2 linked regions of the Rubinisphaera italica genome follow. Each later gene encodes a partner of the first gene's protein in a complex. Links are inferred from orthologs where the notes say so. Each region holds a gene or a part of one and is shown in the gene's direction. Other genes may lie near its edges.

Region 1 (4,659 bases):
TGACCGCAATCATCATTGTGGTTTCGGGAGTCAGCATCTTTGTCAGCATCTATAATTCGATGTCGGAACGAAAACGGGAAATCGCCATCATGCGGGCACTCGGAGCAGACCGTATGGCAGTCTTTTCAATCATCCTCACCGAATCCATCATTCTTTGTCTGGCTGGAGGAATCATTGGAATTCTGCTCGGACATGGACTGATCATGTTCGCCAGCCCAATCCTCGAAGCCAGCACCGGACTCATCATCGATCCACTCGTTTTCGATCCGATGGAACTGACCATCATCCCCGTGATGATCGGTCTGGCCGCCTTAGTCGGATTCATTCCCGGACTGACAGCCTATCGAACGGACGTGGCGGAGAATCTTTCATCGTAAAAAGCCGTAGGTCAGGCTGTGCCTGACAAGATGAATGTGAGACGTCTATATTCGTCATGCACAGCCTGACCTACGATTACCGCACACTCGGATACATCTTCGCTAATCTCGTCGGGGAAACTCCGCAATGAGCAAGCGTGATGATGGTCCAGTTTCTGAGCGTTTGCCGGAAGAGCCCTTGTTTTTGCCAGCGGCGGGGGCTGACGATGATTTTTTGTCGCGAGACAGCAATTCGTCCCAGTTTTCTAAGTCGCTTTGAGAAGATCAAATCTTCCAGAAATGGCTCTTGGGGAAAGCCGCCGAGACTGTTGAAAATGTCTCGTTTCAAATACAGACCCTGATCACCATAAGACCAGCCGAGCCAGCGCACCCGTTGACGATTTCCCCATTCCATCGCTCGATATCTGTAAGAAGCAGCATCGATTTTCTGCGAGAAGCAACCTGCGATCACCCCCGGCTTAACAAGTTGGGACTTTGCATCGAGCAATGTCCCGGCCGTTAATTCACAGTCTGCATGCAGAAATAGTAGAATTTCTCCGCGGGCTTGCTCTGTTCCTGTGTTTTGCTGAATCGCACGTCCCCGAGAACTTTTCAGAACAAGATCTGCGTTTTTGGCTGCTTCGAAAGTTTCATCCTGACTCCCGCCATCGACAACGATGATTTCACAATTCAATTCTCCGAAATCTGGCAAGTTACGTAAAGAATCAATCAACCGCCCTATTCGCTCGGCTTCGTTGAGAGCCGGGATCACAATTGAAATGTCCATTGGTCATTTACTCACTTCCTCCTGTGGTAAAGGAGGTAACTTTGCGAAACTGCATCACTTATTCACGTCGCTCGGATTATTCCGTCGATACTGATTACAGGATAGCGCGCTGAAATTCCATATTGAACCGCCAAGACGCCAAGTTTGAGAAGAGAGTCAATCTTATATGAGAAAAAGAACCGCAGATAGACGCGGATAAACGTAGATTCATTCTATCCGTGATTATCCGTGTCCATCCGTGGTTCTTGAGAATTCTAAGTCCAATTCGTTATGCACTGCCTGACCTACATGTAAAAACTTCATGCAAGCCACTTCTTATCAAATTGATGTGAAAGATTTCTTCAACGGTCCTGTGGATCTGTTGTTGTATCTGGTACGCAAGCAGGAAGTCGATGTCCTGGAGGTTTCGCTGGCAGATATTACGAAGCAGTTTCTGGAATATCTGGAAGTTCTCGAAATTATTGATTTTGATATCGCAGCCGATTTTCTGGTCGCTGCTTCGGCTATGCTGGAGATGAAAAGTCGGCTGGCGTTGATTAAAGATGAAACCGTCGAGCAGGAAGAGGAAGTTGAAGCTGAGGAGACGAACCAGAATCTGGTGCAACATCTGTTGCAGTATCAGCAATTGCGGGAAGCTGCTGAAGCTTTGCAGGAGCAAGCGCTTGCCTGGCAGGATCGATATCCCCGCCTGGCTGATGAACGCCCTTCTTCGAAACGTTCCGTCGCTGATGATGTGATTAAAGATCTGGAAATCTGGGACCTGGTCGGGGCGTTTGCGCGAATCGTCAAGAAGAAAACGAAAGACGGAGAAGCAACCGTCCGCTTCGACGAGACGCCCATTCATGTCTATGTCGAACAGATCGGAAAACAGGTTCGCGAGACGGGTCGGGTTCGATTTCAGGATCTGTTTTCTAAAGAAGACGATCGCAGTAAATCGATCGGAATGTTTCTGGCGATTCTGGAACTCTTAAGGCACCACCATTATCGAGCCGAGCAGGAGCAGGATTTTGCGGACATCTGGATTCTGCCGCCGCTTGAAAATGTCGACCGGGACAACGAAGATGCTGATTGATGGAGGAAATCCATTCCATCAATTATCTGAATAAGCCTCTTGAATAGACAGGCCAATCGCCTGTCCTACGAAGAATTTTCATGTATGTCCGAGTCGAGTTCTGAAAAAACGATCGAAATCATCGGGGCTCGGGTTCATAACCTGCAGAATGTTTCCGTCACAATTCCGCTGCATCAATGGACCGCTCTGGCGGGCGTGAGTGGTTCCGGAAAAAGCAGTCTGGCTTTCGATACGCTGCATGCGGAAAGTCAGCGACGTTACTTTGAAACGCTCTCGACCTCTGCTCGAAATTTGCTCGATCAGCTGGAGCGTCCCGATGTCGATCGCATCGACAATCTGCCCGCGACCATTGCGATCGGCCTGCGAAATCAACCTCGGTTCGGCAATACGACACTTTCACAAACTGCAGAGCTCGATGAGTTGATCATACGACTGCTGATCGACTCAGGCGAATTGCAATGCCCTCAATGTCGGCTTGGTGTTCGTCCCCAATATTTGGCCGACGTCCTGCAACAGATTTCACAGTTTTCGGAAGGCATACGATTTCAGGTTTGTATTCCCGTGCGCGTACAGGCGAAAAAAGTCGATCAGCTCGAAGCTGCTATTCAGGAGGAAAAAACCTTCTGGGAGAATGAAGGGTTCCATCGCTTTCTGGACTTTTCCGGGACAACCTCGAAAAGCAAAAAAACGGCCAGTTTCCTGGTGATTGTGGATCGCCTCAAATCCGAGAAGACCGAGAATTCTCGAACCGCAGAGAGTGTGGAACAGGCTCTCAATATCGGACAGGGGCGTTGTCTAATTCTGGCAGAAGAAGTAGTTGCAGGAATTCAGTATCGCATCCCGATTTCCGATGAACGTGATCGCGAATGGCAAGGATATTTCTTTTCCAGCGAGCCGGAATGTCCCCAGTGTGGCACGATTTATCCGGAACTCGAACCTCAATTGTTTCGGCCGACTTCTCCCATAGGTGCATGTGCTGAATGTTCTGGACGTGGAATCCAGGTGACAAATAAATCGACACATTTGTGCGAGGGGTGCGAGGGATCAGGATTAAGAGAAGTGGCTCGACTGGCCAGATTTCTCCCAGCTGATTCAACGTCAAACAGTCCTTTGACTTATGCAGAAATTCAAAATTTCACGTTGCAGGAGCTCAACGAGAATTTAAATCGAATTGGTTCCCTGAGTTCTTCAATCTCTCAGTCACTGCGAACTGTTCTGCAGAAGAGGATTGCTCTCCTGCTCGAACTCGGTTTAGGCTCACTACAACTCAATAGATTGATTCGCACATTATCGCAAGGAGAATTTCAGCGGGTTGTGCTGATGTCAGCGTTGAATAACGATTTCGTGAACACTCTTTATCTGTTTGATGAACCAACTAACGGACTGCATCCAGCTGATCGGCTTCCCGTTGTCAAGTTTCTCCGTCAGTTAGTTGAGCATGGCAATACAGTCCTGACGATTGAACATCACAGCGATATTCTTGCCAAAGCAGATAGTGTGATTGAACTGGGACCAGCCGCTGGGAAAGAAGGGGGCACGATAACTTATCAGGGAACAGTCGAGCCTTACCTGCAGCAAATCAAGAAAGAATTTCAGGAGAAAGAGGATTCGAACAATTCCGATTTCAGCAATGATCAACCAGATCTCCTGCAGTTGACTGATATTCATTGTCACAATCTCAAAGGAATGGACGTTCAATTTCCGCTCAAGCGACTGACGGCCGTGACCGGAGTTTGTGGTAGCGGAAAATCTACTCTGATCTGCGAAACGCTTTACCCTGCATTGTCTCTGCAAATTGCAGATCGAGGCGAACAGAAAGAAGCCGTCACATTCGAGAACGATCCCTTCCGACCTGCTGGAAAAGTCGCGAGTATTACGGGAGCAGACTCGATTGACGAATGTGTGCTGATGAATGAAACGCAGTTGACGAAATCATCACGCAGCACGCCAGCGACATATCTCAAGGTTTTTGATGACATTCGCAAACTGTTTGCTGAAACAGTTGATGCACAAGCACGCGGTTATACCCCTTCGCGATTCAGTTTCAATTCGAGCCGTGGGGGGCGCTGTTCACATTGCGAAGGTCTTGGTTTCATTGAAATGGACATGCAGTTTCTGGCGAATCTGACACTTCCCTGCCCCGAATGTCATGGTTCCCGTTTTCAGCCGGAGACGCTGAAAGTCAGTTATCGTAATCGTAACATCCACGATGTTCTCTCGATGACAGCCGATGAGGCGTTTGCCTTTTTCAGGAACCATCAAAGCATTCTGCGCAAACTGCAATTGTTGCGAGATGTCGGCCTCGGGTATTTGACACTTGGACAATCGACCGCCACGCTTTCTCGCGGAGAATCCCAGCGACTCAAGCTCGCTTCGTATCTCAATGCAACATCCGGGCTGCATCAATTATTTCTGTTCGATGAACCCGCCAGCGGATTACATCC
Region 2 (6,288 bases), on another replicon or contig:
CAGTGTGCGTAACTCGACACGTGTTGCACAAAGAATTGGCGTGCGATTCTTCAGTTACGACAGCTATGGAAAACGCGAGCCACTTGCCAAAGCTAAAACCGATCAGAAACTCGTTCTGAAAATTCATCCCGCTTACAAAGACAACTTCCCCCGTTACGTGCAGGTGATTCAGAATATTGCATTCCGCGAAACCGAAATTGAACGCCAGGTTCGACTCGAGCGACTTGAAAAAGAGTTGTTGATTCCAGAAAAAGCGGAACAAGCCGCTTTGCAGCTCGAAGCGATTGGCCCTGATGCGATTCCCATGCTCAAAAATGGCCTGACGGCTGACTATTTTGAATGCCGTTTTCATTCCGCCGTTGCGTTGTCCTATCTCGGCGAACCTGCCGGGCTCGAAACACTGTATATTGCGGCTCGGGATGTTCCCGCATTCCGCGTGTTTGCTCTAACCGCAATGACCGTCGTTGAAGAAGGAGAGACATTCGCCTACTTACGTCAGCTCATGGACGAACCTCTTCTGGAAACTCGTTATGGGGCATTCCGCGGGATGACCACGATTGATGAGAACGAACCATTTGCACGCGGTGAACTACTCAATGACCAATGTAAACTCCACGAGTTGAAAATTGGTGGCGAGCCGATGATTCATCTGACACATCGGCAGAAAGCCGAAATCGTTCTCTTTGGCGACAAACTGCAATTCCACACTCCACTCGCGTTGACAGCGGGACCACATATCATGGTCAATAGTGCTCCCGGCTCCAACGAGGTGGTCATCAGCAAGTATCGCATTGGTGAACCCGATCAGCGAAAGGTTGTCTCGACGAATATCGCCGATGTCATTCGCGCTGCTGCCGAAATGGGAGCCAGTTATCCCGATATTGCCCAGATGCTCGTTCAGGCCGAACGCCAGTTGAATCTGCCAGGTCCAATTGGAATCGATATGTTGCCAGAAGCCGGTCGGTATTATCAGCGACCAGACAAACCCGATGGGAATACACCTCATCAAGCCAATAGTAATGGTAAGAAAACCAAAGTTGGTCGTTCTAACATGACGCCGAACCCTTACACCAAAATCAGTGAAGAAAACGAGGAGGAAGCCACCAAGCCGATTCTCTCGACAGAAATCCTGGAAGAAGAAATCATCGAAGATCCGACTGCGACCGAAATTGAACCGGATGCAGACGGCGAGCAGGAAATGAAATCCGCAGAAAGTTCGAAAGAACCTGAACCGGTCGAACGAGGATCCAACCCGATTAAACGTCTGAAAACGTTCATGAAACAAAAAACGCACGGGGAACTGGTTTATCCCGAGCAGGAGGAAGAATAAAAACCGCAGGCCTGTCTACAACAGGCATCGTCGTCCAGCCCTCAAAACCGCAAGTGTGGTCTCGAGGGCTGACTCCGTTTCTGTTCGGTCCCCGCCGAACTGATTTTATTGTCAGAAATCCGTCATGTTGAAATCCCTGGAAGTCTTCGGCTTCAAGAGCTTCGCCGACCGCACAACATTTGCGTTCGCGCCGGGGATTACGTGCGTTGTTGGGCCGAATGGATCGGGAAAAAGTAACGTTGTGGATGCGATGAAGTGGCTGCTCGGGGATCAAAGCCCTAAGAGTCTTCGTGGCAAGAACATGGCTGACGTCATCTTCAACGGCTCCCGCTCCCGCAAAGCCAGCGGATTTGCCGAAGCGACGCTCACCTTCGACAACACACAGAACATTCTCGCGGCTCCCTACGATGAAGTTCGAATCACGCGTCGACTTTATCAGGGGGGCGATTCGGAATATCTCATCAATGGCGACACCTCCCGCCTCAAAGACATCCGCGATCTATTCGCTGGGACCGGAGCAGCCACCTCTGCTTACAGTATTATTGAGCAGGGACGCGTTGGTCAGGTTCTGCAGGGAAATCCCTCCACCAGACGTTTACTGTTCGATGAAGCCGCCGGAATCAGCCGCTTCAAATCTCGCCGTGTCGATGCCGAACGAAAACTCGAACGAGTCTCCCAGAATTTATTGCGTCTGACAGACATCGTCGATGAAGTCGAAACTCAGCTCAACGCCTGTCGCAGTCGAGCCGGCAAAGCCGCCAAATATCGCGAGTTCAGTAGACAGTACGATGCTCTACATCTTGGCATTATCGCCGACGATCTTCGCATCCTTTCTGCCAGAAAACAGGAAGTCGTTGGACGAGCCGAAGTCGCTGGTCAGGAACTCGCAGAATCCCAGGAACGACAATCGGGCATTGAAGCCGAGCGCGAACAGTTACGTAACCGCTATCGACAAGCTGACGAGGATCTGCAGGAAACGGAATCGAAACTCTCGACCTTGATGCAGCAGCGATCCAGTCTGCAGACCTCCCTGCGGCATCAATACGAACGCGCCCGCGAAGTTGCTGGCGAAGCGGAACTGCTGCGCAAACAACGCTCCGAATTGAAGCGACGTGTTCACGATATTGACGACGAGATTCGCACAGAGAACGAACTTTGCGAAGAAGCTCGGCAAGCGGTCGCGAAAAAGCAAGCTGAGCAGGAATCGTGTACCGCTTCATTGCAAGAGCTTTCTCAAGCCATTGAAGAAGCTCGGCAACAACAGCACGAGCAACGTCGACTGATGGGTGAACGTCAGCGGGAACAGGCGACGGCTGAAAGTCAGTTGAAACATTTGACGAGTCGTCAGGAAACCATTCTGACTGCTCAAAAACGACTGCAACAGGAACGCGTTGACCTGCAGACGGAAATCGAGCAGCGTCAGTCAGCCGTTTCCGAAGCGGAACGCGTTTACGGCGAAGCCGTCGCGAAGCATAGCGAGCACAAACGCCGCATTGATGAAATCCTCAAACGTCGTCGCAGCCTCGAAGAACAACTTTCGGCCATCGTCACTCGGCAAGCCGTCGACCGTGAACAGCGTTCCGCCTGGGAAGCGCGACTCGGGTTACTCGAAGATATGGAACAGCGTCAACTCGGGTTGAGCATCGGCGTCCAGGAAATCCTGCAACGCGCTCGCAAGAGCCCGCTTACGCCCTGGAAACATGTGCTCGGAATCCTGGTCGACTTCTTCGAATGCGATCTCGAACATGCTCCTCTGATTGAAATCGCCCTCAATGGCAGTTCGCAGATGGTCGTTGTTGATCAACTCGCTCCAGTTCTCGAATACCTGGATCGTCAAAGCACACAATTTGAAGGTCGCATCAGTTTTGTAGAATTACCTCAAGGGAAATCGCAACCTTATTCTACCCAGCATGTCGATGAAGAATTCCTGCAAACGCTGCAGCAATCGTCCGATGTCATTGCACGAGCCGATACGCTAGTTCGTTGCGAAGATCTGTATCGACCACTCGTCGAACGACTGTTACGAAATACCTGGATTGTCGATTCACTCAATTCTGCTCGACGTTTTGCTGTGCAGGCCCCGCATGGAACTCAGTTTTTAACCGAACAGGGTGACCTGTTCGGTCATGATGGAGTGATTCAAACCGGAACCATTCAGGCGGAAGGTTCTGTCGTTTCACGGCGTTCGGAAATCCTGCGGATTCGACAGGAATTAACCGCTCTCTCTCGTCACATCAATCGACTGGATGAAAAGACGGATGAATTCGACGCCCTGTTAAAACGTCTCGGCGAAGAATTGGCGAATGCGCAGGAATGGATGGAGTCACAAACGGCTGAACTCTCTGAACTGAAACAGCAACTGGTCACTCGAAAAAGTGAACTGGAGAGCGTTCTCAAAGATCAATCCCGCATTGATAGCGATCTCGAATCGCTCGATAAACAGTTCACATCCGTCATTGCAGAACGCGAATCCCAGCAGCAGGAACTGACTCAACTCGCCGAGCAAATAGCCGAGTTGAATCAGAATGGCGAACATCTGGTCGAGCAGGTAACTAACCTGCGCGATCAGGAACGCCAGATCAATCATCAGCACGATCAGGTGAAAGTGGAACTGACAAAAATCCAAGAACGACTCAGTTCGGTCGAACTCGTTTTCAATCGTCTGCAAAAAGATCGCGAACTGCGAGAGGCTCAATACAGCGAAGCAATGTCGCGTCAGGATGCCGCCTTACAGAAACGCAGCCGACTCGAATTGCAAATCCTGAACGCTCAATCCAAACTGGCGGAGCTATTCCTGATCGGCGAACAACTACAGATCGACGCTCAACGATCTCGACGTTCACGATCAGAAATTCAGGTCAAGCGAGATCGCAGTAACGAACAGGCACGTCAAATCACTGATAAACGACGCGCTCAGGAAGAGGTCGTTCAGGACCTGCGCATCGAACGCCGCGATATCGACACCGAACTTGACGGCCTGCTCGAAAAACTCGGCGAAGAATACCAGGTCTCCATTCCCGAATTAATTAATGCGGGCGTCTCTTCCTACGAACCTTACGAAGCCTTCCGACGGGGAGAAGAAATTCAGGCACTTGAGTTGATCACCCATAAAACTGTCAGCGAAGACGATCAGAACGATACCGATTCCGAAGTGGAAGAAGTCCTGAGCGAAGTCTCTGCTGAAGAAGGGGAATCTACGGATCAAACGGAAACCGAAGAAATCATCGAAGACGAATCTGATCTCGCCGCTGTATTGGCACAGGCTCCTGTCTGGGCCTGGCAATCGGCTGAGGAAAACTTCGAGGATGTTCGCGACGACATCGACCGGGAAGTGTCACGACTTCGCAAGAAAATCAAAGCCCTCGGTGCGGTTGATCCTGAATCTTTACAGGGGCTCGATGAACTTGAAAACCGATTCCGTCACCTCAATACTCAATTGCAGGATTTGAAACACGCCCAGGCGACGTTGCAGGACATCATTCGCAAAATCAATAACGAGAGTCGACGGATGTTTGTCGAATCCTTTACCGCCATCCGCTCTCAGTTCCAGGAACTGTTCCGGCAACTTTTCGGCGGTGGCGAAGGGGATGTAATTATGGAAGACGATTCCGATCCGCTCGAATGCGGCATCGAAATTGTCGCGCGTCCTCCCGGCAAAGAACTCCGCAGTATCAGCCTGCTCTCTGGTGGAGAAAAAACGATGACAGCCGTCGGCTTGCTGCTCGCAATTTTCAAGAGCCGCCCGAGCCCGTTCTGTATTCTCGACGAATGCGATGCCGCTCTCGACGAAGCGAACATCGACCGCTTCGCCAACGTCATCAAACAGTTCAAAGACAAAACCCAGTTCATCGTCATCACCCACCGCAAACGCACTATGACCGCCTCCGACCGCATCTTCGGTGTCACGATGGAAGAAGCCGGCATCTCGAAAAAATTGACAGTCCGCTTCGAGGATGTCGGAGAGAACGGCGAGATTAATACATCGCCTGAGAACAAGGCGGCTTAAATCCGATGAGCCATGCGTCCGTATTCTCATGATGATGAGACTGAGTAGGCGACATTCGTCTTATAATATCTCATGGAGAATATGTTCTGCGGTCATTCTTCCGGACTGCATCGCTCCATTGATCGATCCATTCACCCGATAGTCCCCACTCACCAGAATATCATCGCGCAGCTTCACAGGTTGCTGTGGAGGATTGAATGCGGGTGCAGTGAAATTCGGAAGCGCATAAGGAATCCGATAAGTGCGCAAATGCTTCCAATGCACAACCACGCTCCCAAACCATTCTGCCAGCTTGATCTGCACATCTCTGAGTAACTCATTGTTATTTTCTGGAGCATCAAGAACCGTTACAGAAATTAAGGACTGACCTGCAGGAGCATATTCAGCAGAGACCTGACTCGGCACACACAGATTATTAATCAATCCCGATTTCTCACCATAGAGCACCAGAATCGGTTCCTGAACGGGAGGTTTTTCTGCAGAAAAATAAAGGCAGGTGACCGAGCGGGGCTTCCGCTTCGATTGAAGTTCCGGCAGAAAAGCTTCCGCCGCAGGCTGCTCCGTAGCCACCACAACGCATCGACTAGAAATACGTTTCCCATCAGCAAGAACGACATTCTTGCCCTCAATTCGATCGACCGTTGTGCCGAGCTGAATCGAGTCTTCAGGCAGATGACGGCCAATTTGCTCCGGTATTCTCTGCATACCTCGTGCTGGCAAAGTGGCTTGCCCCTGGCTGAACATTCGAAACACGAAATACAGCATTCGAGCAGATGTTTCTAATTGAGAATCGAGAAACACACCACCAAGAAAAGGTCGAAAAAAATGGTTGATCATTCGGTCTGAGAAGCCGAGTCGTTTCAATTCTTCAGAAGTGCTAATATCAGTTCGCTCAAACAGGTCTTCAACAGATCCTTTTGTAGAAAGAGCTCTTAATTTACTGATCAAGAGC

Evidence for each region.
Region 2: the proteins of Pan54_RS05095 (region 1) and smc are in contact, whole or in part, in a crystal structure (PDB 3ZGX), measured with the Bacillus subtilis proteins. The link is inferred for Rubinisphaera italica from one-to-one orthologs.

Annotation. Positions count from the first base shown.
Region 1 is NZ_SJPG01000001.1:1,324,824-1,329,482, reverse strand. The notes cover bases 548-3,329. They hold Pan54_RS05095 (segregation and condensation protein A), read left to right. Parts: upstream 548-1,444; coding sequence 1,445-2,215; downstream 2,216-3,329. Other genes in these bases: Pan54_RS05090 (ATP-binding cassette domain-containing protein), read left to right, coding at 2,300-3,329; Pan54_RS05100 (TIGR04283 family arsenosugar biosynthesis glycosyltransferase), read right to left, coding at 548-1,143. In the rest of the region: Pan54_RS05105 (ABC transporter permease), read left to right, coding at 1-377; more of Pan54_RS05100, read right to left, coding at 454-547; more of Pan54_RS05090, read left to right, coding at 3,330-4,659. UniProt on the Bacillus subtilis protein: Participates in chromosomal partition during cell division. May act via the formation of a condensin-like complex containing Smc and ScpB that pull DNA away from mid-cell into both cell halves.
Region 2 is NZ_SJPG01000002.1:8,627-14,914, forward strand. What follows is about bases 1,126-5,536. They hold smc (chromosome segregation protein SMC), read left to right. Parts: upstream 1,126-1,454; coding sequence 1,455-5,336; downstream 5,337-5,536. Other genes in these bases: Pan54_RS25595 (flagellar basal body P-ring protein FlgI), read left to right, coding at 1,126-1,330; Pan54_RS25605 (NAD(P)/FAD-dependent oxidoreductase), read right to left, coding at 5,397-5,536. Also shown: more of Pan54_RS25595, read left to right, coding at 1-1,125; more of Pan54_RS25605, read right to left, coding at 5,537-6,288. UniProt on the Bacillus subtilis protein: Required for chromosome condensation and partitioning.